DNA from 3 places in the Streptomyces sp. 3MP-14 genome. Region 3 is predicted to be linked to each of the others. Evidence: predicted binding sites of a transcription regulator. Region 3 holds the regulator's gene; each other region holds the start of a gene.
What was found. The regulator HrcA, encoded in region 3, represses chaperone genes, less so after heat shock. The targets are predictions, from matches to a motif close to TTNGCACTCNGNNNNNCNGAGTGCNAA.

Region 1 (10,018 bases), on a different contig from region 3:
GTCGGTGAGCAGCGGCGCCAGGTAGGAGAAGAAGCAGAACGTGCCGGCGGCGAAGAGCGCCGTCGTGGCGACGGCCAGCCACACCGCGCGGTCCCGGTAGATCACCAACTCCGCGCGCAGCGGCACGCGTTGGTCACCGCTGGGCGGCTCGACGCGGGGCACGAAGAGCAGCACGCCGACCAGGCCCAGCGCCGTCATCAGGGCCACCGCCCAGAACGCGGCGCGCCAGCCGAGGTGTTGGCCGAGCAGGGCACCGCCGGGGACGCCGGCGATGTTGGCGATGCTCAGCCCGCCGAGCAGCACGGCCAGCGCGCGGGCCCGCGCGCCCGCCGGCACCAGCGAGACGGCGACGGCGGCGCCCACCGCCCAGAACCCGGCGCAGGCCAGCGCGCTGACCACGCGGGAGGCGAAGAGAAGGCCGTAGCCGGGCGCCAGCGCGCCCACCAGGTGGCTGACGCCGAAGACGGCGAGCAGCACGACGAGGGTGCTGCGGCGCGGCAGCCGTTGGGTCGCGGCGGCGAGGACCGGCGCGCCGACCACCATGCCGATGGCGAAGGCGGATATCAGCAGGCCGGCCGTCGGTATGGAGACGTCGAGGTCGTCGGCGACCTCGGGCAGCAGCCCGGAGAGCATGAACTCGCTGGTGCCGAGGGCGAAGACGGCGCCGCCGATGACCAGCACGGCGGTGGGCAGGCGGAAGCGGGCTTCGGACCCGGCGCTCGTTGAGGACACGCTCCCTTCCAACGCGCACCTCACGCCCGCGCATTCCGGAGGTTCCGCGCCCCTCGCTCGCCCCCACCCCCGGGCCCACGCGCCCCTCAGGCCCCGCCGGTCCTCCTCAGGCCGCGCCCCGCGCGCCCTTCCGGCGGCGCAGCCCCGCCTCGTGGAGGAGGCGGACCAGCTGCCGGCTGTCGACCTCGACCGCGCCGAGGGCCACCGCCTCGGCGTACCGTTCCGCCGGCAGGTCGTAGTGGTCCCGGTCGAACGCGCGGCGCGGGCTGCCCAGCCGGGCGGCGAACGCGTGCAGTTCCGCGAAGGATTCGTCGCTGACCAGGTGCGACCACATCCGACCGTGTCCCGGCCAGTTCGGCGGATCGACAAAGATCGTCACCGACCGACCCCCCGAGCGGTCACCGGCGGGCCTCGGCCAGGCGGCCGACCGGGGCCACCGCCACGCCGGTGACCGGGCAGACCCACTGCGGGTCCTCGCCCAGCTCCGGCTCCACGTCCAACGCGTGCGGCTCGCGGTCCTCGACCCCGGCGCAGACCGGGCACAGCGGCCAGCGGCCCCTGGTCTCCAGCAGCGCGTCCTGGATGTCCTGGGCGAGCAGCCCGGGGACGAACACCGCGCCGGCTGGCCACTGTTCGGACCACCAACGACGGTGCGAGACTGCCTGCTCCAGCAGCGAGACCTCCTCGGGGCCGGCCGCCCCGTCAGCCGTCAGGTCGGCCAACACGGCCGCGCGGCCCCGGTGGATGGCCTCTTCCGTGGCTGGCTGTTCCATGCTGACCATTGGACCAGAGATCGCCGGGTTTCCCGAACGGTCGCCGGGTCTCCGGAACGATCGACGGGTTTCCCGAACGGGTGTCCCGAACGGTCGGGGCCCGCCGGGCACGAGGGGGGCTTGACGTCACCCTGCGTCGAAAATACGTTTCACCTGTGAGGCTAGCGATGAAGGAAAATTTCGCCCGACGGCCCGGCAGAGCCCGCGCCGTCGCCGTTGCGCCCAGACCCGCTCCTCCCGAGCCCGGCGCGCTGGCCGCGAAGGTCCGCACGATGGCGCCCTCCATGACGCGTTCCATGCAGCGCGTCGCCGAGACGGTGGCCGGCGACCCCGCCGGCTGCGCCGCGCTCACCGTCACCGCGCTCGCCGAGCGCACCGGCACCAGCGAGGCCACCGTGGTGCGCACCGCCCGGCTGCTGGGCTACCCCGGCTACCGCGACCTGCGGCTCGCGCTCGCCGGGCTGGCCGCGCAGCAGGCGTCGGGCGCGGCGCCGGCCGTCACCGCCGACATATCGGTCGACGACCCGCTGAGCGAGGTCGTCGCCAAGCTCACCCAGGACGAGCGGCAGACCCTCAGCGACACGGCCGGCGCGCTGGACCTGGGCCAACTGGAGGCGTCCGTCGCCGCGTTGGCCGACGCCCGGCGGATCGACGTCTACGGCATCGGCGCCTCGTCCCTGGTCGCCCAGGACCTGGCGCAGAAGCTGCTGCGGATCGGGCTGATCGCCCACGCCCACACCGACCCGCACCTGGCCGTCACCAACGCGGTCCAGCTGCGCGGCGGGGACGTGGCGGTGGCCATCACCCACTCGGGCCGCACCGTGGACGTGATCGAGCCACTTCAGGCGGCGTTCGACCACGGGGCCACCACGGTGGCGATCACCGGCCGGCCGGACGGCGAGGTCACGCAGTACGCCGACCACGTGCTGACCACGTCCACCGCCAGGGAGAGCGAGCTGCGGCCGGCCGCGATGTCCAGCAGGACCAGTCAACTGCTGGTCATCGACTGCCTGTTCATCGGCGTCGCGCAGCGCACCTACGAGTCGGCGGCGCCCGCCCTGCACGCCAGCTACGAGGCCCTCGCCCACCGGCACTCCCCGCGCGAACGCTGACCCCACGCGCCCACGCGCCGGCCCGCCGGCGCACACGCCCCCACGCAGCAACGCCCGGACCAGAGCAACGCCCGCACCGGAGAAACCCGCAAGCCCCCACGCCCCCTCGCACGGAGAGCCGCCCACGGATGTCCACGGAGTTCGACACCCTCACCACCGAGGCGCACCGCCCCGAACTGGCCGAGATCGACCGGCGTTCCACGCTGGAGATCGCCCGCACCATGAACGCGGGGGACGCGCTGGTGCCCGCCGCCGTGGCCGAACAGCTGCCCGCGATCGCCGCCGCCATCGACGCGGCGGCCGACCGGATGGCGCGCGGGGGGCGGCTGGTCTATCTGGGCGCCGGCACCGCCGGCCGGCTCGGCGTGCTGGACGCCAGCGAGTGCCCGCCCACCTTCAACACCGACCCCGGCGAGGTGATGGGCCTGATCGCCGGCGGGCCGACGGCGCTGGTGGAGGCGGTCGAGGGCGCCGAGGACAGCAAGGAACTGGCCGCCGATGACCTGGCCAGGATCGGGCTGACCCCCGACGACGTGGTGGTCGGCGTCTCCGCCTCCGGGCGCACGCCCTACGCGGTCGGCGCGGTCGAACACGCCGCCGAGCTGGGCGCGTTGACCATCGGCCTGTCCTGCAACGCCCACTCCCCGCTCGCCGCGGCCGCCGACCACGGGATCGAGGTGGTCGTGGGCCCCGAGCTGATCGCCGGCTCCACCCGGCTCAAGGCCGGCACCGCGCAGAAGCTCGTGCTCAACATGATCTCCACCATCAGCATGATCCGGCTGGGCAAGACCTACGGAAACCTGATGGTCGACGTCCGGGCCTCCAACGAGAAGCTGCGCGCCCGCTCGCGCCGCATCGTGACGCTGGCCACGGACGCGCCCGAGGACGTCGTGGAGGACGCGCTCAACGCCACGGGCGGCGAGGTCAAGCACGCCATCCTGGTCATCCTCGGCGAGGTGGACGCGCCAACGGCCGCCCGGCTGATCGAGGAGTCCCACGGCCATCTGCGGGCCGCCCTCCGCCGCGCGCTGGACGCCCCCGCCGGCTGAGGCGCCCGGGCGTCCCCGCCGCCCGACATGCCGCGAGGGCGGCACCCCCCTCGCGGGGAGCACCGCCCTCGTGGTGACTGACGCGAGTCGGCTGGACTCAGAAGTCCATGCCGCCGCCCATGCCACCGGCAGCCGCGTCGGCGCCAGCGGCGGCCTTCTCCGGCTTGTCGGCGATGACGGCCTCGGTGGTCAGGAAGAGCGCCGCGATGGAGGCGGCGTTCTGGAGCGCGGAACGGGTCACCTTGGTCGGGTCCGGGATGCCGGCCTCCAGCAGGTCCACGTACTCGCCGGTGGCGGCGTTCAGGCCCCAACCCGGGGTCAGGTTGCGGACCTTCTCCACCACGACGCCGCCCTCAAGGCCGGCGTTGACCGCGATCTGCTTGAGCGGGGCCTCCAGGGCCAGGCGGACGGCGGCGGCACCGGTGGCCTCGTCGCCCTCCAGCTCCAGCTTCTCCAGCGCCGAGGCGGCCTGGAGCAGGGCCACGCCACCACCGGCGACGATGCCCTCCTCGACGGCGGCCTTGGCGTTGCGCACCGCGTCCTCGATGCGGTGCTTGCGCTCCTTCAGCTCCACCTCGGTGGCGGCACCGGCCTTGATGACGGCCACGCCGCCGGCCAGCTTCGCGAGGCGCTCCTGGAGCTTCTCGCGGTCGTAGTCCGAGTCGGAGTTCTCGATCTCGGCGCGGATCTGGTTGACCCGACCCTGCACCTGGTCGCTGTCGCCGGCACCGTCGACGATGGTGGTCTCGTCCTTGGTGATGACCACCTTGCGGGCGCGGCCCAGCAGGTCGAGGGTGGCGTTCTCCAGCTTGAGGCCGACCTCCTCGGAGATGACCTGGCCACCGGTGAGGATGGCGATGTCGCCGAGCATGGCCTTGCGGCGGTCACCGAAGCCGGGGGCCTTGACGGCGACCGACTTGAAGGTGCCCCGGATCTTGTTGACGACCAGGGTGGACAGCGCCTCGCCCTCGACGTCCTCCGCGATGATCAGCAGCGGCTTGCCCGACTGCATGACCTTCTCCAGCAGCGGAAGGAGGTCCTTCACGTTGCTGACCTTGGAGTTGACGATCAGGATGTAGGGGTCCTCCAGCTCCGCCTCCATCCGCTCCATGTCGGTGGCGAAGTAGGCCGAGATGTAGCCCTTGTCGAAGCGCATACCCTCGGTCAGCTCGAGCTCCAGGCCGAAGGTCTGGGACTCCTCGACCGTGATGACGCCTTCCTTGCCGACCTTGTCCATGGCCTCGGCGATCAGCTCGCCGATCTGGGTGTCGCCGGCGGAGATGGACGCGGTGGAGGCGATCTGCTCCTTGGTCTCGACCTCCTTGGCCTGGCTCAGCAGGGCCTCGGAGACCTTCTCGACGGCCGCCTCGATGCCGCGCTTCAGCGCCATCGGGTTGGCGCCGGCGGCCACGTTGCGCAGGCCCTCGCGGACCAGCGCCTGGGCCAGCACGGTCGCCGTGGTGGTGCCGTCACCCGCGACGTCGTCCGTCTTCTTGGCGACTTCCTTGACCAGCTCGGCGCCGATCTTCTCGTAGGAGTCCTCCAGCTCGATCTCCTTGGCGATGGAAACACCATCGTTGGTGATCGTCGGGGCGCCCCACTTCTTCTCCAGCACGACGTTGCGGCCCTTGGGGCCGAGCGTGACCTTGACGGCGTCGGCGAGCTGGTTCATCCCGCGCTCAAGGCCGCGCCGCGCCTCCTCGTCGAACGCGATGATCTTGGCCATGTGAAGGGGTCCTCCCAGAACAGGGGTGGATTGCTCCAGGACCGCGCTGGCGCCCGCGACGGACGGCCCTCCCGGCGGTGGTTCCTTGCCCCACCCACCCGAAGAACCTCACCGAACCGGTCCTTGCTGTCACTCTCACCCGTAGAGTGCTAACGCCCATGATTAGCACTCTGGAGGGGAGAGTGCAAGCGGATGGCCCCCTGGGCCATCCGCTGCACGACTGGGGGCACCTCCCGCCCGAAGGGTGGGGGAGCAAGCGCGAGCCGCTGGGGCCGGCCAGGCCCAGGGCACGCGTCGGGCCCGCACCCTCGGTGGGTGCGGGCCCGGCGGTGAAGGCGGCGGTAACGGTCGGCGGTTCAGGCGGTCACCCGGACCATGTCGGCCTGGGGCCCCTTCTGTCCCTGAGAGATCTCGAACTCGACCCGCTGCCCCTCTTCCAGGGTGCGGTACCCGTCCATCTGGATCGCGCTGTAGTGGACGAACACGTCCGCACCACCGTCTACCGCGATGAAGCCGTAGCCCTTCTCCGCGTTGAACCACTTGACGGTGCCCTGAGCCATTCCTAACTCCCCATATTGCCGGCCCTTTCGCGAGCCCACACTCCGCGGACCCGGGTCAGACCTCTCAGACTCCACCCCCGGGCGGTGTGGGGGTGTGCGCCGGAACGTTCGACCGCCGCTGAATGTATCTGGACGGACGCCCAGTGCAACAGGTCATTCGGCAGGGAATTCTCGCCACGCCAGAACGGGCAAATCCCGCGAACGCGCTGGAAGTTGAGCATTTCGCAGCGGGTGTTTCTGGCCAACCCGACAATTGGTGCAACAATTTCCGGCACATAATTTGCGCGCGGGTCCCGCATTCATATGCGACTGGCACGATTTCGGCACCGGAACGCTGCCACTCTAGCGTTCCGCCGCAGGCCACCGCCCCACGACCCCGCAGGTCATGGGGCGGTGGGGCGGTTCGGGGAGAACGGCGAAGTGGCCTCGGGAGGGCCGCTCAGCGGGCGCCGCCGGCGACGGCCGGGATGATCGAGACGCCGGCGCCATCGGGGGTCGGGGTGGCCAGTCCCTCGGTGAAGCGGACGTCGTCGTCGTTCACGTAGACGTTGACGAACCGTCGCAGCTTGCCGTCCTCGTCCAGGACCCGGGCCGCGATGCCCTGGTGGTTGCGGTCGAGGTCGGCGAGCACCTCCTGGAGCGTCCCGCCCTCGGCGGTCACCTCGGAGCGCCCGTCGGTGTAGGTGCGAAGGATGGTGGGGATGCGGACGGTGACACTCATGCCAGGCCAGCCTCTCGGAAGGAGTCGAGGTTCGGACGGATGGTCGCGGAGGGACCGGTGGTGCCGGCCACCGCGTCCAGGGTCTTGAGGCCGTCGCCGGTGTTGAGGACCACGGTGGTCGCCGCCGGGTCCAGCACGCCGGCGGCCAGCAGCTTGCGCGTGACGCCCACGGTGACCCCGCCGGCGGTCTCGGCGAAGATGCCCTCCGTCCTGGCCAGCAGCTTGATGGCGGCCACGATCTGCTCGTCGTCGACGTCCTCGACGGCGCCGCCGGTGCGGCGGGCGATGTCCAGGACGTAGGGCCCGTCGGCCGGGTTGCCGATGGCGAGGGACTTGGCGATGGTGTCCGGCTTGACCGGGCGGACCACGTCGTGGCCGTCCTTGAAGGCGCGGGAGACCGGCGAGCAGCCCTCGGCCTGAGCGCCGAAGATCTTGTACGGGCGGTCCTCGACGAGGCCGAGCTGGATCAGCTCCTTCAAACCCTTGTCGATCTTGGTCAGTTGCGAACCTGAGGCGATCGGAATCACCAGCTGGTCGGGCAGTTTCCAACCCAACTGCTCGCAGATCTCGTAGGCCAGCGTCTTGGAACCCTCGGCGTAGTACGGCCGGAGGTTCACGTTGACAAAGCCCCAGCCCTCCCCGATCGGATCGCCGATCAGCTCGCTACAGAAGCGGTTGACGTCGTCGTAGGTGCCCTCGATGGCGACCAGTTCGCCGCCGTAGACGGCCGCCATCACGACCTTGCCCTGCTCCAGGTCGTGCGGGATGAACACGCAGGACCGCAGGCCGGCACGGGCGGCGGCGGCGCCGACGGCGCCGGCCAGGTTGCCGGTGGACGAGCAGGAGAGGGTGGTGAACCCGAAGGCGCGCGCCGCCTCCACGGCGTTCGCGACCACCCGGTCCTTGAACGAGTGCGTCGGGTTGCCCGAGTCGTCCTTGATGTGCAGCTCGCCGGTGATGCCCAGCTCGGCCGCGAGGCGGTCGGCGCGCACCAGCGGGGTGCAGCCCGGGTTGAGGTTCGGGTGCTCGGCCACGTCGGCCGGCACGGGCAGCAGCGGCGCATAGCGCCAGATGTTGTTCGGCCCGGCGGCTATGCGCGCGCGCAGGGCCTCCGGGCCTTCGGTGGGAAAGTCATAGGCGATCTCCAGCGGGCCGAAACAGGACGTACACGCGAAGATCGGGCCGAGCGGGAAGCGTTCGCCACACTCGCGACAGGAGAGCGCGGTGGCGGGGCCGAGATCGACCTGCGCTCCGTTCGTTCCGTTCGCGGCGGTCGCTCCGGAAGCGGTGTCGGGGTGGTCACCCGAGGTCAGCACAGACATGGCTACGAGGCCCTCTCCTCATCTTCCCCGGGCGACTCTCGCCACGGGACGGAATTGGCACCTGCCCCACCGGAGAGCCTCGCGTCGTCACGAGATCCGGTGGAAGGGTTGCCGGGGCTTCAACGGGCCGTTCCCTCTGCCCCTCTGGATGAGCGGTATGCGGTTGTCAACGCGGTCCCGATATGCGGAGGACACCTGCGCTGTTCGAGACTGTAACGGACAGCCCGCACAATGGCTCGGGCCGTCCGATCCGCGAGACGACCCGAGGGGGTGGCCAGAAAACCCGGCGGCAACGGGTTGGGGCACCCCAGAAAGGGGCAGACGCGGCCATACAGGTGATTACGTGGCCAAATCGAACAGGAGCGACATTCGTGCTGGAAGAGGCAGAGAAGTGGCTGAGCCGCCGGTCCTGGGCCGTCACTGACCGCTCGATGCCGCAACTGCTGAACGCCAAGCGGGCAGCGGGGGCGGCCGGCAGCATCAGCGTGGTCCTCCCCGCGCTCAACGAGGAGGCCACGGTGGGTGCCATCGTGGAAGCGCTGCGGCGCGACCTGATGGAGGACGTGCCACTGATCGACGAGCTGCTCGTGGTGGACTCCGGGTCCACCGACCGCACCTCCGAGGTGGCGGCCGCGGCAGGCGCGAAGGTCGTGCACCGGGACGAGATCCTGCCGCGCGTGCCGACGATGCCGGGCAAGGGCGAGGTGCTCTGGCGGTCGCTGCTGGCGACCACCGGCGAGATCGTCTGCTTCGTGGACGCGGACCTGCGGGAGTTCGACTCGCGCTTCGTCTCGGGCACCATCGGCCCGCTGCTCACCGAGCCCGAGGTGCAGCTGGTCAAGGCCATGTACGACCGGCCGCTCGGCGACAAGCCGTCGGGCGCGCGCCAGGGCGGACGGGTCACGGAGCTGGTCGCCCGGCCGCTGCTCAACCTGCACTGGCCGCAGCTGGCCGGCGTGGTCCAGCCGCTGGGCGGCGAGTACGCGGCCCGCAGGTCGCTGCTGGAACGGCTGCCGTTCCCCGTCGGCTACGGCGTCGAGCTGGGCCTGCTGATCGACACGCTCAACCTGGCGGGCCTGGACGCGGTCGGCCAGGTGGACGTCGGCGAGCGCAAGCACCGCCACCAGGACGGGCAGGCGCTGGGCCGGATGTCCGCCGCGATCATGCGGACCGCGCAGTGCCGGCTGCCGGGCAACGTGCTGCCGACGCGGCTGGGCCTGACCCAGTTCCAGCGCACCGAGGACGGCGGCTTCACGCCGGAGACCCACCCGATCCTGGCCGACGAGCGCCCCCCGATGTCCACCATCCCGGAGTACGCCGCCCGCCAGGCGGCGTGAGGCGGCCCGAGGCGGCGTGAGGCGGCCTGAGGCGAAGCGGCCCGGGGCCCCCGGGTGTGACGTGGCCCACGTTCCGCCGGCGGCGCGTTTTCCGCCCGGCGCGGCGGGCTAGGTTCCGCAGACCCGAGGCCTCCGGCAGACCCCGGGCGACGCCGCGCCCGCCGGGGGCCGGAGCGGCGACGGAACATGACCGACCATGACCGTCCGTGACCGATGTACGCGAGACAGGAACCGAGCCGATGACCGTCGAGCCTCCCGAGCCCTCCGGCCAGGTGCTGGTCGCCTCCAACCGCGGCCCGGTGAGCTACACGCGCTCCGGCGCCGACGGCACGCTGACCGCCAGGCGCGGCGGCGGCGGGCTGGTCTCCGGGCTGAGCGCCCTGGGCGCCGACGCCGGCACCTGGGTCTGCGCGGCGCTCAGCGACGACGACCGGGCGGCCGCCGAGGCGTACGGCGGGCGGCTGCCGGCCGAGGACACCGGCGGGCAGTCGGTGCTGATGCTGGACATCCCGCGCGAGACCTTCGAGGCCGCGTACAACGGCGTGGCCAACTCGGTGCTGTGGTTCGTCCACCACCTGCTCTACCAGACGCCGCTGGAGCCCGTCTTCGACGAGGGGTTCGAGGCCGCGTGGGCGCGGTACCGCGCCTACAACCGGGCGTTCGCCGACGCGCTCGCCGAGGAGGCG
Region 2 (10,018 bases), on a different contig from region 3:
GGCAGTGTCCGGTCCAGCGCGAGCAGCGATGCCACGGAGCGCGACCTGGTCGGAATGTATCTGGACGAGATAGCGCGCACCCCGCTGCTCGACGCGGCGAAGGAGGTCGAGCTGTCCCTCGCCATCGAGGCGGGGCTCTACGCCCGCCGCCTGTTGGAGGGGCTGGAGGAGCCCGCGGAGGGTGGGGCATCGGCCTCCGCCTCGCGGGAGGAGCTGGCGGAGCTGGTCCGCGAGGGCGAGCGCGCCAAGGACAGCTTCATCCGGTCCAACCTCCGCCTGGTCGTGGCCGTCGCCCGGCGCTACCCGCGCAGCGGACTGCCGCTACTCGACCTGATCCAGGAGGGCAACGCCGGCCTGGTCAGGGCGGTGGAGAAGTTCGACTACACCAAGGGCTTCAAGTTCTCAACCTATGCCACCTGGTGGATCAGGCAGGCCATCACCCGGTCGATAGCCGACCAGTCGCGCACCATCCGGCTGCCGGTGCACCTGGTGGAGGAGCTGGGCCGCATCCGCCGCGTCCAGCGCGAGTTCAACCGCGAGCACGGCCGCGAGCCCGAACCGGCCGAGGTGGCCGGCGAGTTGGGCTCCACGCCGGAGCGGGTGCAGGACGTGCTGGACTGGGCGCGCGACCCGGTCAGCCTGAACATGTCGGTGGACGACGAGGGCGAGACGCAGTTCGGCGACCTGCTGGAGGACACCTCGGCGGCCTCGCCCGAGCAGTCGGTGCTGGTGATGATGCGGCGGGAGGGTCTTGAGGACCTGATCAGCCGGCTCGACCAGCGCACGGCCGACATCATCAGGGCGCGCTACGGCATCGAGGACGGGCGCGAGCGCACGCTCACCGAGGTGGGCAAGCAGCACGGCCTGACCAGGGAGCGCATCCGGCAGATCGAGAAGCACGCGCTGCTGGAGCTGAAGCGGATGGCGAACGACTCCGGCTTCGACGCGGCGGCCTGACCCGGCCGCCCGTCGGGCGGGGCGGTCGCCCCAACCATCCCGGGACGGCCCGTCGTTGACGGCCGTCCCCCCTCACCGACTCGACGGCCCCGGTGCCCATGGGCACCGGGGCCGAGCGCTGCCGGAAGCAGGTGTGACGGTCAACACACCGACGCGGGGAAATAACCGGGGACCCCCTCCCCGTTGAGACCCGTGTCCGACACAAACGGGGAATCGCTCCCCGGTTGTTGAAATCCGCACCAGTTGACATCCGCGCCATTCGGCGCGGAAACACCAGACCGGTACATCCGTGGGGGGCAACGTGGAGAGCACCATCGCCAGGGGCGGGACGCGCGCCCCGCTGCGCGCCGACGCGGCGCGCAACCGGGAACGCATCCTGGTCGCGGCGCGGGAGGCGATCGTCGAGCAGGGGCCGGATGTGGCCCTGGACGAGGTCGCCCGCCGCGCCGGGGTGGGCAACGCCACCGTGTACCGGCACTTCCCCGACCGGGAGTCGCTGCTCCACCACGTGCTGATCCACGTCAGCGACCGGATCACCCAGCGCGCCCAGGAGGCGTTGGAGTCCGAACGCGATCCGTTCGAGGCCCTCAGCCGGATGATCCTCGACTCGGCCGACGAACGCGTGGGCGGTCTCTGCGGACTGCTCAGCCTCTCGGTCGACGTGCACGGGGCCGAACTGGCCGCCGGCCGCCAGCGGTTCCTGAAGGTCACCGAGGAGCTGCTGGCCAGGGCCCACGCCTCGGGGCAGCTGCGCGAGGACGTCGGAGCGGGGGACCTGCTGGTCGCCGTGAGCCGGCTCACCCTCACCGTGCCGGGCAGCACCTGCGCCCACGACAGCACCCTCGCCCGGCGACACCTCCAGATCTTCCTGGACGGTCTCCGCACGCCGCCGCGCAGCCAACTGCCCGGCAACCCCACTCACTTGGCGGACCTCAAGGACGAGTCCCGCTGACCGGCCCCCGGTGGCCGACGCGCCACCGATGAGTTCCACCTCACCGACCGGTCATTTCCACCAGCCCTCACCCGACACGCCCTGCCGGCGAAGCCTTGTCTTCTCCTGGCCCACTTCCGTCACTTCTGACCCTCCCCGATTGAGGTAACCACCCGATGCCACCCGACAACGCCACCCTGAGCAAGGCGCCGGTCGGCGCCGACCCTCGACGCTGGCAAGCCCTCTTCTTCATAGCGCTGGCCCAGCTGATGGTCGTGCTCGACGGCACGATCGTGAACATCGCCCTGCCCACCGCCCAGGCGGACCTCGACATCTCGGCGGGCAACCGCCAGTGGGTGATCACCGCCTACGCCCTCGCCTTCGGTGGCCTGCTGCTCTTCGGCGGCCGGGTCTCCGACCTGTGGGGACGGCAGCGCACCTTCGTGCTGGGCCTCGTCGGCTTCGCCGCGGCCTCCGCCCTGGGCGGCGCCGCCCAGAACGAGCTGATGATGTACGGCGCCCGGGCGCTCCAGGGCGCCTTCGGTGCCCTGCTCGCGCCGGCCGCGCTCTCGCTGCTGACCGTGATGTTCACCGACGCCAAGGAGCGCGCCAAGGCGTTCGGCGTCTTCGGCGCCATCGCCGGCGCCGGCGCGGCCGTCGGCCTGCTGCTCGGCGGCGTGCTCACCGAGTACCTGGACTGGCGCTGGACGTTCTATGTGAACGTGCCCTTCGCCGCCGTCGCCGTCGTCGGCGCCCTGCTGGTGATCCGCGAGCCGGCCGAGGCCCGCAACCGCTCGACCCTCGACGTGCCCGGGGTGCTCCTGGCCACGCTCGGCCTGGTCGCGCTCGTCTACGGCTTCAGCCGCGCCGAGCACGAGAGCTGGACCGAGACCTGGACCGTCGCCAGCTTCGTGGCCTCCGCCGTGCTGCTGCTCGCCTTCGTCATCGTCGAGTCCCGCGTCAGGGCGCCCCTGCTTCCGCTGCGCGTGATCACCGACCGCAACCGGGGCGGCACCTACCTCGCGTTCGCCCTCTCCGTGATCGCGATGTTCGGGCTGTTCCTCTTCCTGACGCTGTACCTCCAGGGCATCAGGGGCTACTCCCCGGTCGAGACCGGCTTCGCCTTCCTGCCGATGGTCTTCGGCATGGTGATCGGCTCCACCCAGATCGCGCCCCGGCTGTCCTCGAGGCTCGCACCCCGCTACCTGATGGGGCCCGGCCTGGGCGTCGCGGCGCTGGGGATGCTCTGGCTGACCCAGCTCGACCTCAACTCCTCGTACGCCGAGGTGATCCTGCCCGCGCAGTTCCTGCTGGGGCTCGGCATGGGCACCTCCTTCATGGCGGGGATGAGCCTGGCGACGTCCGGCGTGCGGCCCACCGACGCCGGCGTGGCCTCGGCCATGGTCAACACCGCCCAGCAGATCGGCGGCGCCATCGGCACGGCGCTGCTGAACACCATCGCGGCCAGCGCCAGCAGCAGCTACCTCGCCTCCCGCATCGCCGGAACCTCCGGCGAGGCCGCCCAGCTGCGGCTGGGCCTGGAGTCCGAGGTGCACGGCTACAGCGTCGCGATCTGGTGGGGCTTCGCCATCGTGGCGGCGGCCGCCGTGATCGCCTTCGCGCTGATCAACGCGCCCAGGAGCGGCGGCCCGGTGCTCAACGCCGACGGCGAGCTGGAGGGGCAGCCGGCCCCCGTCATGGCGCACTGACGCCGGGGGCGCCCCGGCGCCGGGGCCGGACACTGTCAACCGGCCCCACCGCCCGCCGGGGCGCCTCAGGGGCGCGCGGCCTGCCCGGTCCTTCGACCGGGGGCCGCGCGCCTTCGCATGGCCTCCGGTTGCCGAGGCCGGGGCGGGCGCGGCAGCGTGGACAGTGCGGTGGTCCCGGACGCGCGCCGACGCTCCGGGGCCACCGGCCCGCACCGCACCCGCCGCCGGCGGACACCCGCACAGCGCCGCAACCGCCTCCGGTGGACAACCGGGCCCCCGAGCCGCACCGCCCGGCGCAGCGGGCCCCCGAGCAGGGCTTGACGCCGGCCCTCGCGGTGTCGATGGGGCGTTTATCGGATGTCCAGCGCGACCGACCAGTCTGGTGGCATGTCGGGAGATCAACACGGCGGAGGACGCTGGTCCGGCCCTGCGGACGTCCTCACCCACGGCCAGCTGCTGCACATGGGCGAGAAGGCCGGCACGACGCTGCGCCGGCACGGGGTGGCCGAAGGGGACGCCGTCGCCGTACAACTGCCCATGTGCCTGGAGTCGGTGGTGGTCACCCTCGCCTGCCTGGCGATCGGTGCCCAACGCATCACGCTGCCGATAGGCGACCACCAGCGCTTCGTCCGCGACCGGCTCAACGGCTGCCGGGCCAGGGTCGTCGTCTGCGCCGACGCCTGCGAGATCGACGGCCGCGTCCACGCCGTGAAGTCGGCCATGAACCGCGTCCTGGAGGAGTGCCCCGACGTGCGGTCGGTGCTGGTGGTCAGGCAGCTCGCCCGGCCCGTGCCGTGGGAGCCCGGGCGCGACCGCTGGTGGCACGAGGAGCTGCACCCCCGCACCCTGCCGCCCCGGCCTTATCCTGGCCGCATGAGCGAGCTGAACCCGGAGGACCAGCGCCAGGGAGCCGAACGGCTCGTCTTCGACGATCCGCTCGCCGGCCGTTCGTCCGACGACAGCGACCACGGCTGGGGCGAGGGCTCGCCCGAGGACGCCGCCGACGGCAACCTGGCGCGCCTGATCGACGAGCGGCCGCCGCACCACATCTGAGACGACGGCCGCCCCGCCGGCTACTCGTCGTCGCCCTCGGCCGAGCCCGGGCCCTCGCGCCGCTCGCCCGACGCCTCCCCCGTCTCCGCGCCGGGCGCCCGCCGCTGGGCGCCGACCGAGGCCACGCCCGGGGCCGCGACGCCGGCCGCGCCACCCGTCCGCAGGGCGATCAGCTCGTCGCGGATCTCCGCCAGCAGCTCCACGTCGGTCTTGGCCTCCGGCTCCACCGGCTGCTTCGCGCGCCGCCGCTCCAGGTACCGGGTCATGGGCAGGATCATCAGGAAGTAGACCACCGCCGCGGTGATCAGGAAGGTCAGTGAGGCGCTGATCACCGAGCCCCAGCGGATCGAGATGCCGCCGCTCTCGTCGCAGACCCCCCGCAGACACGAGTCGTAGTCGTCCAGGCTCTGGGTGCCGAAGGCTCCCACCACGGGGTTGATGACGCCCTCGACCACCGAGTTCACGATGTTGGTGAAGGCGGCTCCGATGACCACGGCGACCGCGAGGTCGACCACGTTCCCCCGCATCAGGAAGCTGCGAAAACCGTCCAGGGTGTTCCGCACGCCCGCCAGCCGCTGCCCGCCGCTCCGATCTTCCTGGTTCACCGTGGTGCCTTCCTGCCGCTCCGCCCGGGCGCGGTGCGCCGAGCGGTCCGTGCGCTCTCGTCGATCCGTGCCGGTCACCGTGCACCACGCGTGGACGGGCTGTCCAATCCAGAAACCACCGCAGCAGCGCCCTCACCATCGGGCCACCGCCAGCCGGGAGCCCGCCGCCGCGCCCGTCAGCTCGACCGCCGTCTCCGCGTCGACCGAGACCACCAGCTGCCCGCCGAGACCGTCCGGCCCCGCGGCGAACGCCTCGCCCTCCGCCGGCGCGGGCACCCCGATCACCCGCACCCCGCTGGCCACCAGCCGCGCCTCCCCGGCGCCCGAAGCGGCGCCCGGGACGGCCGGCGGGCTTCCGTCCTCCGAGGCTCCGGCGGCATAGAGATCGACGCGGTCGCCGACCTCCAGCAGGCGCAGCGAACCCGGGTCGGCGATGCGCAGCGGCAGCTCGACGACCCTGGGCTCCGGCGGCCTCGCCGGCCGCTCGCCGCCGTCGCTCTTCGACTCACGCGGACCGTCAGCACCCCCGCTGACCAGGCCGCCTTCCTCCCTCTCCGCAGGCGGGCCGCCCTGCGTCAGCAGGGTCAGCAGCGCGGAGGCGACCAGCGCCAAGGCGCCCGCCAACAGCCGCCGCCCGCGCCCGGGCCGCCACAGCCGCCGGCGCCCGACGCGTGGCCGGATCGGCGGAAACGCCGGCACCACGACGGACTCCACCCCCGTGACGCCCGACGGACGCGGGGCACCGGCGGCGGCGAGGGAACCGGGGCCGGCCGGCGCCCCCCGGCCGGCGCCGGCGCGCGGCTCGGCAGGATCAGAGAAGGGGGCCCGCAGACGCTTGACGAAGGAGTTCATGGCGCCACCCTGCCCGCCGCGCGCCGATCCCGCTGGGGCCTGTGGACAACCCTCGGCCTGTGGAAAAACCCCTCACCCGAACGTGTGACACGCGAGCCCGACCAACGGTCGTACGAGCCCCGCCGACGGTCGCGCGAGCGCCGCCGACCGCCCCCTCCTACACCGCCCGGGCGGCCGAACACCCCACGCGCCGGCGGGTGTTGGGCCGTGAAACCGCCGCGCCCGCCGCGCGCCCCGACCGGGCCCTCAGGGCAGGGCGATCCCCGGGTCCTGGCCAGCCAGCGCCGAGGCGCACAGACAGTCGCGCCGCTCGGGCAGCCGACCCACCACGTCGAAGAGGACGTCCCGCAGCCGCCCCACGTTGCGGCCGAACACCTCCAGCACCTCCGCGTGCGAGACTCCCTCGCCCGCCTCGGCGCCCGCGTCCAGGTCGGTGACCAGGGCCAGCGACGTGTAGCACAGCTCCAACTCGCGCGCGAGGGCCGCCTCGGGGTGGCCCGTCATGCCCACGACCGACCAGCCCTGCGCGGCGTGCCAGCGGGACTCCGCACGGGTCGAGAAGCGCGGCCCCTCGATCACGCACATGGTGCCGCCGTCCACCGCGTCCCAGTCACGCCCGCGCGCCGCGTCGAGGGCGACCCGGCGCCCGGCCGGGCAGTACGGGTCGGCGAGCGAGACGTGCACCACCCGGGAGCGCTGCCCGTCGGGCCGGGTCTCGCCGTCGAAGTAGGTGCCGACGCGGCTCCTGGTGCGATCGACCAGCTGGTCGGGCACCAGCAGGGTCCCGGGTCCGTACTCGGGGCGCAGCCCGCCCACGGCGCAGGGTCCCAGCACCTGGCGCACGCCCACCGAGCGCAACGCCCAGAGGTTGGCGCGGTAGTTGATGCGGGCGGGCGTGAGGTGGTGCCCCCGCCCGTGCCGGGGCAGAAACGCCACGCGCCGCCCCGCGACCTCGCCGAGGAACAGCGCGTCGCTCGGCGGCCCGTAGGGGGTGTCGACGGTGATCTCGGTCACATCGTCCAGGAACGCGTAGAACCCGGAGCCACCGATCACGCCGATCTCGGCGAGCGGCTCGCCCGTCGGGACCGTCACGGCCTCGCTCGCCGAGCCCCCGCTCACGGAGTCAGAGCCCCCGGAGGAACCGGTCGAGTTCATGCGGCGGAGGCCGCCGCGCCCGCGCTCTTGGAGGGGCCGCTGGTCAGCCCGGCGCCGCCCGAGGTGGCCGCCGACGCCGAGGAGCCAGCCCCGGAGGAACCCGAGGACCCAGAGGAGGAACTGGAGGAAGAACCGGAGGAGGAGTCGGACTTCTCGCCTTTGCCACCGCCCGACGCGCCCCCGCCCGCCGGGCTGCTGCTCGACGAGGCGTTGCGGCTGTCGTTGCGGTAGAAGCCGGAGCCTTTGAAGACGATGCCGACCGCCGAGTAGACCTTCTTCAGGCGCCCCTGGCAGCTGGGGCACTCGGTCAGCGCGTCGTCGGTGAACTTCTGCACCACCTCAAGACCCTCGTCGCACGCGGTGCACTGGTACTGATAGGTCGGCACGTCTTCCTCCTGGCACTCTGCACTGTGGAGTGCTAACGACGACCCATCGTGCAACATTCCGGGGCCGGAAGTCCACCGCAGTCGCCTGTGACCCGCCCGTCACGCTCCCCGTAGGCTCACCCCAGTGGCCGTATGTCTATGGTTGCTTCCACCCGCTCAGCTGCCCTGTGAAGGACAGAGATGCCCGCCAAGAAGCCCAGGCGACGCGGTCGTCTGATCGTGATCGCGCTCGTCGTGCTGCTCGTGGCCGGTGTCGGCTACGGCGCCTGGTGGAGTGTGTCCACCGTGCGCGCGTCGTTCCCCCAGGTCTCGGGGGAGATCGCGATCGACGGGCTCTCGGCGCCCGTGACGGTGGAGCGGGACGCCAACGGCATCCCCCAGCTCTACGGCGACACGGCCACCGACCTGTTCCGCGCCCAGGGTTATGTGCACGCCCAGGACCGGTTCTGGGAGATGGACGTGCGGCGGCATATGACCGCCGGACGCCTTTCGGAGATGTTCGGTGAGGACCAGGTCGAGACCGACGCCTTTCTCCGCACGCTCGGTTGGCACCGGGTCGCCCAGGAGGAATTCGACAACGAACTGTCGGAAGAGACCAAGGAGTTCCTGGTCGCCTACTCGGAGGGCGTGAACGCCTATCTCGCCGAGCACAGCGGCGAGGAGATCTCCGTCGAGTACGCGGCGCTGGACCTGGTCAACGACTACCGGCCCGAGGAGTGGCAGCCGGTCGACTCCGTGGCCTGGCTCAAGGCGATGGCCTGGGACCTGCGCGGCAACATGGAGGACGAGATCGACCGCGCCTTCATGTCCGAACGGTTCACTCCGGAACAGATCGAGGAGCTTTATCCGGAGTACCCGTACGACCGGAACCGCCCGATCGTGACCGAGAACGGCGCGGACGAGGACACGGACGGCGGCGACTTCTACCCGGTCGAGGACCCGGTCGAGGACCCGGACGGCGTCCAGGACGCGGCCGACGGCGTCACCACCCAGCTCGGCTCGCTCTCCGAGACCCTCGACGAGATCCCCGCGCTGCTGGGCACCAACGGCTCGGGCATCGGCTCCAACTCCTGGGTGGTGCACGGCGACTACACCACCACCGGCAAGCCGCTGCTGGCCAACGACCCGCACCTGGCCCCCTCGCTGCCCGGCGTCTGGTACCAGATGGGGCTGCACTGTTCCGAGGTGACCGAGGAGTGCCCGTTCGACGTCTCGGGCTTCACGTTCTCCGGAATGCCGGGCGTGATAATCGGCCACAACCAGGACATCGCCTGGGGCCTGACCAATCTGGGCGCCGACGTGACCGACCTGCGTCTGGAGAAGCTCGACCACGGCAACTATCTGCGCGACGGTGAACAGGTTCCCTATGACACCCGAACCGAGGAGATTCGGGTGGCCGGCGGGGAGACCAGGGAGATCACCGTTCGTTCCACCGTCAACGGGCCCATCGTCTCGGACCGGCACGAGGAGTTGGAGGCCCTGGGGAACAGCGCGCCCGTGGACGCCGGCGCTCCCGACCGGGGCAGCGGCTACGCGGTCTCGCTCAACTGGACGGCGCTGCGGCCCTCCAACACGATGGACGCCGTCTTCGGGCTCAACGCCGCCCGCGACTGGGACGAGTTCCGCGCCGCCGCCCAGGACTTCGCCGTGCCCTCGCAGAACCTGATCTACGCGGACACCGAGGGCAACATCGGCTACCAGACCCCGGGCCAGATCCCCATCAGGGGCGCGGGCGACGGGCGTTACCCCTCGCCGGGCTGGGACTCCTCCTACGACTGGACCGGGTTCATCCCGCAGGACGAGCTTCCCTGGGAGTTCAACCCCGAGCGCGGCTACATCGTCACCGCCAACCAGGCGGTGATCTCCCCGGACGACTACGCCTACCACCTCACCGACGACTGGAGCTACGGCACCCGCAGCCAGCGCATCGAGGACCTGATCCAGACCACCGTCGAGGACGGCGGCAAGATCTCGATGGGCGACATGCAGGACATCCAGCTGGACAACAGCAACGAGATGGCCAAGATCCTGGTCCCACGCCTGCTGGAGATCGACATCTCCGATCCCTATGTCCGCGAGGCCCAGGAACTGCTGGAGGGCTGGGACTTCAGCCAGGACTCCGACTCGCCGGGCGCCGCCTACTACAACGCGGTCTGGCGCAACCTGCTCCAGCTGGCCTTCGGCAACAAGATGCCCAAGGAGCTGCGGGTCGAGGACCAGTGCCTGTGGGTGCGGCCGGCCGACGACTCCGAGCCGATGGAGGACCTCGACGGCGAGGAGCGGCTGGTCGAGGAGTGCGGCGAGCGCTCCCCCGACACGGCCCAACCGGACGGCGGCGACCGCTGGTTCGAGGTGGTGCGCAACCTGTTG
Region 3 (10,018 bases):
GCGTGCCGCCCCTCGGCGCCGTCCAGGGTCAGCGAGGCGCCGGGCTCGGCGCCCGCCAGCGACCCGACGAGAAAGACCGGAGCGCTGCTCATCGACCGTTGAACGCGTCCTTCAGGCGGGAGAACAACCCCTGCTGCCCCGGCTGGAACTGGCCCGTCGGCCGCTCCTCACCGCGCAGCTTGGCCAGCCGCCGCAGCAGCTCCTCCTGCTCCGGGTCCAGCTTGTGGGGCGTCTGCACCTCGACATGCACCACCAGGTCGCCCCGGCCGTTGCCACGCAGGTGCGTGATGCCCCGGCCGTGCAGCGGGATGGACTGGCCGGACTGGGTGCCCGGGCGGATGTCCACCTCCTCGCGGCCGTCCAGGGTGTCCAACGGGACCTGGGTGCCGAGCGCCGCCGCCGTCATCGGGATGGTGACCGTGCAGTGCAGGTCGTCGCCGCGCCGCTGGAAGACGGCGTGCGGCTTCTCCTGGATCTCGACATAGAGGTCGCCGGGTGGGCCGCCGCCGGGGCCGACCTCGCCCTCGCCGGCGAGCTGGATGCGGGTGCCGTTGTCCACGCCGGCCGGGATCTTGACGTTCAGCGGGCGGCGGGTGCGGACCCGGCCGTCGCCGGCGCACTCCGGGCACGGGTTGGGCACCACGGTGCCGAAGCCCTGGCACTGCGGGCAGGGCCGCGAGGTCATGACCTGGCCGAGGAACGAGCGCGTCACCTGGGACACCTCGCCCCGGCCGCGACACATGTCGCAGGTCTGGGCCGAGGTGCCGGGCGCCGCGCCCTCGCCGTTGCAGGAGTTGCAGACCGTGGCGGTGTCCACCTGGATCTCGCGGGTGGTGCCGAAGGCCGCCTCGTTGAGGTCGATGGTCAGCCGGATCATGGCGTCCTGGCCGCGCCGGGTGCGCGACTTGGGGCCGCGCTGGGACGCGGTGCCGAAGAAGGCGTCCATGATGTCGGAGAAGTTCCCGAAGCCGGCGCCGAACCCGGCGCCCGCGCCGGAGGCGCCCCCGAGCGGATCGCCGCCCAGGTCGTACATCTGCTTCTTCTGCGGGTCGGAGAGCACCTCGTAGGCGGTGTTGATCTCCTTGAACCGCTCCTGCGTCTTGGGGTCCGGGTTCACATCCGGGTGCAGCTCCCGGGCCAGCCGGCGGAAGGCCTTCTTGATCTCGTCTTGCGAGGCGTCACGCTGCACACCCAAGACCGCGTAGTAGTCCGTCGCCACCTAGTTCTCCGCGAGGATTTGTCCGACGTACCGTGCCACCGCGCGCACCGCTCCCATCGTTCCGGGGTAGTCCATCCGGGTCGGTCCGACGACTCCGAGCTTCGCGACCGCTTCGTCCCCTGAACCGTAGCCGACCGACACAACCGATGTGGAGGTCAGGCCCTCGTGAGGGTTCTCATGCCCGATGCGCACCGTCATCTCCGAGCCCTTGGCCTCCCCCAGCAGCCGCAGCAGCACCACCTGTTCCTCCAGCGCCTCCAGCACCGGGCGGATGGTGAGCGGGAAGTCCTGGGCGAAGCGCGTCAGATTGGCGGTGCCGCCGATCATCAGCCGCTCCTCGGTCTCCTCGACCAGGGTCTCCAGCAGGGAGGACAGCACGGTCGCGACCGCGCCCCGCTCCTCCAGGCCGAACGCCTCGGGCAGGTCGGCCACCAGCCGGGGCACCTCGGAGAAACGCTGGCCCACGATGCGGCTGTTGAGCCGGGCTCGCAGGTCGGCGAGCGAGGTCTCGCCGAGCGGCGCCGGGCAGTCGATCATGCGCTGCTCGACCCGGCCGGTGTCGGTGATCAGCACCAGCATCACGCGCGCCGGCGCGAGCGCGAGCAGCTCGACATGGCGGACCGTCGAGCGGCTGAGCGAGGGGTACTGGACGACGGCGACCTGGCGGGTGAGCTGGGCCAACAGCCGCACGGTGCGGGCGATCACGTCGTCGAGGTCGACCGCGCCGTCGAGGAAGTTCTGGATCGCGCGGCGCTCCGGCGAGGACAGCGGCTTGACGCCGGCGAGCCGGTCGACGAAGAGGCGGTAGCCCTTGTCCGTGGGCACCCGTCCCGCGCTGGTGTGGGGCTGGGCGATATAGCCCTCCTCCTCCAGCGCGGCCATGTCGTTGCGCACGGTGGCCGGGGACACCTGGAGGTTGTGCCGCTCGGTCAACGCCTTCGAACCGACGGGCTCCTCGGTGCCCACATAGTCCTGGACGATGGCCCGCAGCACCTCCAGCCTGCGCTCACTGAGCACGCCGCACACCTCCCGTCCCATCCGGTCCAACTCGTCCCGTGCCTGTCGGCTCCTGGCACTCAGGCGGACAGAGTGCCAACGCCTGGTCCAGTGTACGGCGGGGTAGCCCGCGCGGGGAACGAGCGGCGGTGGAGAAAGACGGGGAGTGAACGGGATGTGCTGCGGGCGGCGAGCGCGGGCCGAAGTCGACCGGAAGTTACGGGGAGAACGACCGGAAGTCAGGGGGAGAACGGCCGGAAACCGTCGGGCGACGGTGCGTGAACGCGGCGCGCGACGGCGGCCGTTGGGCCCGGCGGCCGGCTGCCGCCCGGGTACGGTCGTGGGCCATGACGGCGACAGACGGCGGGGGCGCGGGGAACGAGGCGGGTGCGCCGGGGCGCGGGTGGGAGGAGATCGCGCCGGGGGTCGTGCGCCGGCGGCTGTCGGGCTGGGACGAGACGGTGGGCGCCGTGTCCGGGCCGGGGGGCACGCTGCTCGTGGACGCCGGGCCCTCGCTGGCGGCGGGCGCCGCGCTCCGCGCACAGCTGGCGGAACGCGGCTGGCCCCCGGTGCGCTGGCTGGCGGTGACGCATCCGCACTTCGACCATCTGCTGGGCGCCGGCGCGTTCGCCGACGCCGAGGTGCTGGCGGCGGCGGGCCGCCGGCCGCCCTGGACGCGCGGGGACGCGGAGGTCGCCGGCGACGCGGTGGCGCAGGGGGTGGACCGCGCGGCGGCGGAACGCTCGGCCGCCGCGCTGCCCGAGCCGGGCCGGCTGGTCGCCGACCGGCTGACGCTGCCGCTGGGCGGCGGGCGCGCAGCCGAGCTGGTGAGCCTGGGCGCGGCCCACTCCGGCCATGACCTGGTGGTCGCGGTGCGCGACGGCGGGGCGGAGCCCTCGGTGGTGTTCTGCGGGGACCTGGTCGAGGAGTCGGGCGAACCGCAGGCCGGCTCCGACGCCGAGCCGGCGCGCTGGCCGGCGGCCCTGGACCGGCTGCTGGCGCTGGGCGGGGAGCGGGCCGCCTACGTTCCCGGGCATGGCGCGGTGGTGGACGCGGCGTTCGTCCGGGCCCAACGGGCGGCGCTGGCACGGCGGTTCGGCGTGCCGGACGGCTGAGGTGGCGCGGGCGTGTGGCGCGGGCGGTCAGGGGGCCTCGACGTGCTCGGGCAGCGGCTGTTCGGCCCAGATGGTCTTGCCCTCGGCGTGGAACCGCGTTCCCCAGGCGGAGGCCACCTGGGCGACGAGGAACAGCCCGCGTCCCCCCTCGTGGTCGGGTGCCGCGTGCCGCACGTGCGCGGCGGTGCTGCTGCCGTCGCTGACCTCGCAGATGAGGGCGGACTCCCTGATCAGCCGCAGGCTGATGGGGCCCTCGGTGTAGCGGACGGCGTTGGTGACCAGCTCGCTGACGATCATCTCGGTGGCGAAGGACAGGTCCCCGAGGTCCCACTCGTGCAGCCGCCCGACGGCCAGTCGGCGGGCGTGGCCCGGGCTCTCCGGGTCGTTCGTGAGCTGCCACCGCACGGTCCGGTCGTCGGCCAGCCGTCGGGTGCGGGCCAGGAGCAGCAGCATGTCCTTGGGCGGCGGCTCGGGGAAGAGGGTGCCGGCCGCCCGGTCGCACGCCTCCTGGAGCGGTCCTTCGGCGTCGCGGGCGAGCGCGCCCCGGAGCGCCTCGGCGGACGCGTCGGACCAGGGCGCGTTGTGCAGGGCGAGGACGCTGCCCCGGGGCAGGTCGAGTTCCGTGACGGCGTAGTCCGGCTCGTCCTGCCCCAGCGGCGGCCCCGGCGTGGGCCCGACCTGCCGGGGCCGCTCCCCGGGCGACAGCAGCAGCGGCAACGGGTGGTCGGCGGAGGCCAGGGCGCAGCGGGTGGTGACCGGGTCGTAGACCACCACCAGGCAGCGGGCCCGCAGGGGTTCGGTGGCGGCGTCGTCGGACGGGTCGGGGCGCTCGGCGAAGAGCCGCGTGGTCAGCTCGTGCAGGCGGTGCAGCAGCTCGGCGGGGTCGAGATCGAGGGCGGCCAGCGCGCTGACGGCGGCCCGCAGCCGCCCCATGACCGTCACGGCGGCCAGCCCCTCCCCCAGCACCTCGCCGACGCCGAGCCCGACGCGCGCCCCAGAGAGGGGCAGCACGTCGTACCAGGTGCCGGCCGAGTGGGCGGGCAGATACGAGTGGGCGGTGTCCACCGCGCTGTGGCGGGGCAGCCCGGAGGGGATCATGCGGCGCCTGACCAGACTGGCCAGGGAGTGCTCGCGGGTGTAGAGGCGGGCGTTGTCCAGGGACAGCGCGGTGCGGTCGGCGAGTTCGGCCGCGACGGTCAGGTCCTCTTCGTCGAACGGGGGCCGCCCCGGGAGCCGGTAGAGGGTCGCCAGGCCCAGCACCATGCCCCTGGCGACCAGCGGCACCACCAGCAGGGAGTAGACGCCGGCCCGCAGCAGCCGCGCCAGCACCGGGTCGCGGAGCAGCCAGTCGTCGTCGGGTCGCACCTGGCGCACCAGGCGGGGGCGCGGGTCCATCAGGGTCTGCGCCTGCGGGGTGCCGAAGTCCAGGAGCCTGACCTGCCCGACGGGCACCACGCCCGTGGCCTCGGGCCGCAGCGCGTGGGCGAAGCCGGCGCGGCGCAGGGTGACGGTGTGCGGCAACGGTCCGCGCGCCGGGGCGTCGCCGTGCACGGTCAGGTCCAGGATGTCGACCGAGGCGACCTGCGCGAAGTCGGACACCGCCAGCTCGGCCAGCTCCTGCGCGGTGCGGAAGAGGTCCAGCGTCGAACCGATGCGCCGCCCCGCCTCGTTGACCAGCCGCAGCCCCTCGCGGTACCGGTCCCGGTCGGTGCGGTCGGCGACGGTGACGACGACGCCCAGGACCCGGCCGTCGGCCTCCTCCAGCCGGTACGCCGAGAGATAGAGGCGACGCGGCCGTTCGTCCTCCTCGACGCGGTGGGCGTAGAAGTGGTCCCGGACCGCGTCCCCGGTCGCGAGGACCCCGCGCAGCTTCCGCTGCAACGGCTCGGCGCCGGGCAGGCCCAGTTCCGCCCAGGTGTGGCCCCTGGCAGCGTCGAGGTCGACGTGTCGCATCCCGGGCGCCGCCGTGCTGAACCGGACGATGCGCAGCTCGGTGTCGAGCACGTGCAGGCCCGTCGGAGACCTCTCGAAGAGCGCGCGCAGCACGGCCGCGTCGAGCCGCGCCTCGCGTTCGGGCCCGTCGGGCAACAGGGGGAGACCGCCCGCCGTCACGCGGGCCGTCTCGTCTCGACCACCGCCTGGGACGTCCATGGCACGATCATGCGACGGGTCGGCCGGTGGCGCCCGTTCTGCTGGGCGGCCCGGGTCCTCGGGGCGCTTCCGGGTGGCCGGACCGCGCCCGGAGTTAGGGCCGACGCGGCCGGTCGGGTGGCGGGCCGGCCGTGATCGAATGGGCCCATGCGCGCGCGTTCCTATGATCCGGACCTGACCCCGCCGTGGAAGCGCCCCCGGGCCGCGCCCGAGGTGCCGGCCGATCCGGGGCTGGTGGTCGAGGAGGTCACCACCGGCTTCTGCGGGGCGGTGATCCGTTGGGAGAAGACGGCCGAGGGGCCGACGGTCACCCTGGAGGACCGCTTCGGCGCGCACCGGGTCTTTCCGATGGTGGCGCGCGGCTTTCTGCTGGAGGGGCGCGAGGTCACGCTGGTGCGCCCGAAGCCGGCGGGCGCGGGGAAGCGCGCGCCGGCGCGCACCGCCTCGGGCTCCGTCGCCGCGCCCCGGGCGCGGGCGCGGGTGGCGCGCGCCGGGCGGATCTTTGTGGAGGGGCGGCACGACGCCGAGCTGGTGGAACGGGTCTGGGGCGACGACCTGCGGGTCGAGGGCGTGGTGGTGGAGTTTCTGGCGGGCGTGGACGATCTGCCGTCCGTGGTCGAGGAGTTCGGGCCGACGCCGGACGCCCGGCTGGGGGTGCTGGTCGACCATCTGGTGCCGGGTTCCAAGGAGTGGCGGATCGCGGAGGCGGTGCGGGCGGCGCACGGCGAGGAGGTGGTGCTGGTCGTCGGGCATCCCTTTGTCGACATCTGGGCGGCGGTGAAGCCGGCGGCGGTCGGCATCCCCGCCTGGCCCGAGGTGCCGCGCGGCCAGGACTGGAAAACGGGGGTGTGCCGGGCGCTGGGCTGGCCGGAGAACACGGGCGCCGCCTGGCAGCGGGTGCTGCGGAGCGTGCGGGACTACCGCGATCTGGACCCGGGGCTGCTGGGGCCCGTGGAGCACCTGATCGACCATGTCACCGTGGGCTCGCCGGCGGGCCCGGTCGGGGAGCTGGCGCCGTGACGGGTGACACCGTGACGGGCGGCGCCGTGACGGGTGACGGGAGGGAGCGGCGCGCCGTGGACGACCTGTGGACCGGCGCGCGGGTGCGGCTGCGCGCCGTCGAGCCGGAGGACTGGACGGGCTTCAGGGAGCTGGCCCGGCACAGCGTCGACGTGCGGGCCGCCGGCGCGGTGAGCCCGCCGCGTTCCGACGCGGGCTGGCGGACCTGGACCGCAGAGCGGGCCGAGCGCCCACCGGGCGGGGACACGTTCCGGCTGGTCGTCGAGGTGCTGGCGGACGGCGCTTTCGCGGGGTCGGTGACCGTCGGCCTGGCGGACAGCCGCGCGGGGCGGTTCCTGACCGGCGTCGAGATCGTCCGCGCGCACCGCCGCCGGGGCTACGCGGCGGAGGCCACCGAACTCGTGCTCGCCTACATGTTCGCGGAGCAGCGCCACCACAAGTGCGCCGTCGAGGTGTACGCGTTCAACGACGCCTCGCTGGCGCTCTACCGCTCGCTGGGCTTCGTCGAGGAGGGCCGGCTGCGCGAGCACGAGTTCCTCGCGGGACGCCGACACGACGTCGTGCTGCTGGGCATCACGGCCGACGAGTTCTGGGCCACCCGGGAGCGGCCCCCGGTGCGCTGACCGGCGCTGACCGGTCGCCGGTCGGGCGCCGGTCGGTCCGTGGCCGGTCACTCGCACCGACTCGGTCACACCAGGAACAGGTCCTCGTCGAAGACGGTCACCACCACGACCACCATCAGCCCCTGGCCGATCAGGTACTCGATCAGGATGCCGGGGGCGACCTGCGCCTTGCGGTTGTCCTCGTGGGTGCCGACCGGGGCGCTCGCCTTGTGGTACGGGTCCCTGGCCAGCTTCGCCAGGCCCCGGTCCAGCAGCTCCTTGCGGTGCGGCGCCATCCGCTCGGCGGACTCGGCGGCCTCCGTGGTGAAGGAGATCCGCAGATCGAACACGGTGCCTCCTCCCCGCCTCGCGGTCCTGCCTCCTCGATGCCGGACAATGGCGAGTATGCCCTCCGCCCTGCCCGAAGGCGACCCCATGCCGCGCGACGGCGCCCTGCCCGCCGCCGCGCTGGCCGGCGCCGAGACGCGGCCGCTCGCCTTCTATCTCCATGTGCCCTACTGCGCGACCCGCTGCGGCTACTGCGACTTCAACACCTACACCGCCGGCGAGCTGCGCGGCTCGGGCGGGGCGCTGGCCTCCCGGGAGAACTACGCGGCGGTGCTGACCGAGGAGATCCGGCTGGCCCGCAAGGTGCTGGGCGACGACCCGCGCCGGGTCATCACCGTCTTCGTCGGCGGCGGCACCCCGACGCTGCTGCCGCCGGCCGACCTGGCGGCGATGCTGGACGCGGTGCGCCAGGAGTTCGGGCTGGCCGAGGACGCCGAGGTGACCACGGAGGCCAACCCCGACTCGGTGGACGGCGCCGGGCTGGCCGCGCTGCGGGAGGCCGGGTTCACCCGGGTCTCGTTCGGGATGCAGAGCGCCAGCCCGCATGTGCTGCGGCTGCTGGAGCGCACCCACACCCCGGGCCGGCCGGAGCGCGCGGTCGCCGAAGCGCGGGCGGCGGGCTTCGACCACGTCAACCTCGACCTGATCTACGGCACGCCGGGCGAGAGCGAGGCCGACTGGCAGGCGTCGCTTGAGGCCGCCGTCGCGGCCGGCCCCGACCACATCTCGGCCTATTCGCTGATCGTCGAGGAGGGCACCCGGCTCGGGCAGCGGGTGCGGCGCGGCGAGGTGCCGATGACGGACGACGACGTGCACGCCGACCGCTACCTCCAGGCGGACCGGGTGCTGGGCGCGGCCGGCTTCGGCTGGTACGAGGTCTCCAACTGGGCCACCACGCGGGCCGGTCGGTGCCGGCACAACGAGCTGTACTGGACGGGCGCCGACTGGTGGGGCGCGGGCCCGGGGGCGCACAGCCACGTCGGCGGGGTGCGTTGGTGGAACGTGAAGCACCCCGGCGCATATGCCCAAGCGCTCGCGGAGGGGCGTTCCCCGGGGGCCGGCCGCGAGGTCCTGACCGAGGAGGACCGGCGCGTGGAACGCGTTCTGCTGGAGCTGCGGCTGGTCGATGGGTGCCCGCTGACGCTGCTGCGGCCGGCCGGGCTGGCCGCCGCGCGGCGGGCGCTGGACGACGGGCTGCTGGTGGCGGACGCCTTCGCCGACGGCCGCGCGGCGCTGACGCTGCGCGGCCGCCTGCTGGCGGACGCCCTGGTGCGGGACCTGGTGGACTGAACGCGCCGCCCGGCCCCCACACGGTTCGGGGCGGGGCCCCGCCGGGCACCTGGCCCGGGTCGTGGGCCCGCCCGGGCACCGGGCTCAGGGCGTGGGGTACATCTCGTCGATCAGGTGCTGGTACTCGCCCTCGACGACCGGCCGCTTGAGCTTCAGGCTCGGGGTCAACTCGCCGTGTTCGACGTCCAGTTCGCGGGGTAGCAGCCGGAAGGTCTTGATCGTCTGCCAGCGCTGGAGGGTCGCGTTGAGCTGGTCGACATAGCCCTCGACCGCCTGCACGGTGCGCTGGTCGGCGATCACCTGGGCGTAGTCGCCGGGGACCTCGTTCTCCTTGGCCCAGTTCATCAGGGCCGGCTCGTCGAGGGCGATCAGCGCGGAGCAGAACTTGCGGCCGGCGCCGATCACCAGCATCTGGGAGGCGAGCGGACAGAGCACCTTGAAGCGGCCCTCGATCTCGGTGGGCGCCACGTACTTGCCCAGCGAGGTCTTGAAGAGGTCCTTCTTGCGGTCGGTGATGGTCAGATAGCCGTCGTCCGACAGCTCGCCGATGTCCCCGGTGTGGAACCAACCGTCCTCGGTCAGCACCTCGGCGGTCAGATCCGGTCGGCCGTGGTAGCCGTCCATGATGCCGGGGCCGCGCAGCAGCACCTCGCCGTCGTCGGCGATCCGCACCTCGAGGCCGGGCAGCGCCTTGCCGACGGTGCCGACGCGGTTGGATTCCCTGCGGTTGACGAAGCTGGCGGCGGCGGACTCGGTGAGCCCGTAGCCCTCCAGGACGGGGATGCCGGCGCCGACGAAGAAGAAGCCAAGCTCGGGGGTGAGCGCGGCGGAGCCGGAGACGCAGGCCTTCATCCGTCCGCCGAAGGCGGCCCTGATCTTCGCGAAGACCAGCCGGTCGGCGATCCGGTGCTTGAGCGCCAGGGCCGGCGGCACGGTGGCCCGGCCGGTGCGGCGCCTGGTGTCCTGCGCCACCTTGGCGTACTCCTGGGCGACGCCGGCGGCCCAGGTGAAGATCTTGTACTTGGCGCCGCCGCCCGCCTTGGCCTTGGCCGCGACCCCGTTGTAGACGCGTTCGAAGATGCGCGGAACGGCACACATCGCGGTCGGCTGCACCATGGGCAGGTTCTCGATGATCTTGTCTACTCGACCGTCGACGGCCAGAACGTGACCGACCTTGACCTGGCCGGCCAGCAGCACCTTGCCGAAGACGTGGGCCAGCGGCAGCCACAGGTACTGGACGTCGTCGGGCAGCATCATGTCGATCCGCTCGATGCCGT

Region 1: the regulator HrcA is predicted to act here: its motif matches at 5,555-5,581, upstream of groL (chaperonin GroEL).
Region 2: the regulator HrcA is predicted to act here: its motif matches at 7,658-7,684, upstream of FH609_RS13700 (FmdB family zinc ribbon protein).

The regions. Positions count from the first base shown of each region.
Region 1 covers NZ_VDLZ02000023.1:61,839-71,856, reverse strand. Annotated here, with positions in the region: gene FH609_RS29120 (Cmx/CmrA family chloramphenicol efflux MFS transporter) at 1-693, opposite strand, end outside; gene FH609_RS29115 (DUF4031 domain-containing protein) at 839-1,111, opposite strand; gene FH609_RS29110 (hypothetical protein) at 1,131-1,505, opposite strand; gene FH609_RS29105 (MurR/RpiR family transcriptional regulator) at 1,673-2,617, shown strand; gene murQ (N-acetylmuramic acid 6-phosphate etherase) at 2,746-3,666, shown strand; gene groL (chaperonin GroEL) at 3,764-5,392, opposite strand; gene FH609_RS29090 (cold-shock protein) at 5,749-5,952, opposite strand; gene FH609_RS29085 (MoaD/ThiS family protein) at 6,392-6,673, opposite strand; gene thrC (threonine synthase) at 6,670-7,995, opposite strand; SAM riboswitch class I at 8,011-8,150, opposite strand; gene FH609_RS29075 (glucosyl-3-phosphoglycerate synthase) at 8,367-9,332, shown strand; gene FH609_RS29070 (alpha,alpha-trehalose-phosphate synthase (UDP-forming)) at 9,572-10,018, shown strand, end outside.
Region 2 covers NZ_VDLZ02000007.1:152,076-162,093, reverse strand. Annotated here, with positions in the region: gene FH609_RS13735 (RNA polymerase sigma factor RpoD/SigA) at 1-957, shown strand, start outside; gene FH609_RS13730 (TetR/AcrR family transcriptional regulator) at 1,259-1,909, shown strand; gene FH609_RS13725 (MFS transporter) at 2,065-3,597, shown strand; gene FH609_RS13720 (AMP-binding protein) at 3,985-4,650, shown strand; gene FH609_RS13715 (MscL family protein) at 4,671-5,177, opposite strand; gene FH609_RS13710 (hypothetical protein) at 5,388-5,957, opposite strand; gene FH609_RS13705 (S-methyl-5'-thioadenosine phosphorylase) at 6,354-7,262, opposite strand; gene FH609_RS13700 (FmdB family zinc ribbon protein) at 7,259-7,648, opposite strand; gene FH609_RS13695 (penicillin acylase family protein) at 7,829-10,018, shown strand, end outside.
Region 3 covers NZ_VDLZ02000003.1:290,049-300,066, reverse strand. Annotated here, with positions in the region: gene FH609_RS05845 (16S rRNA (uracil(1498)-N(3))-methyltransferase) at 1-92, opposite strand, end outside; gene dnaJ (molecular chaperone DnaJ) at 89-1,219, opposite strand; gene hrcA (heat-inducible transcriptional repressor HrcA) at 1,220-2,236, opposite strand; gene FH609_RS05830 (MBL fold metallo-hydrolase) at 2,563-3,330, shown strand; gene FH609_RS05825 (SpoIIE family protein phosphatase) at 3,358-5,481, opposite strand; gene FH609_RS05820 (DUF3097 domain-containing protein) at 5,629-6,501, shown strand; gene FH609_RS05815 (GNAT family N-acetyltransferase) at 6,558-7,124, shown strand; gene FH609_RS05810 (hypothetical protein) at 7,190-7,453, opposite strand; gene hemW (radical SAM family heme chaperone HemW) at 7,509-8,741, shown strand; gene FH609_RS05800 (AMP-dependent synthetase/ligase) at 8,826-10,018, opposite strand, start outside.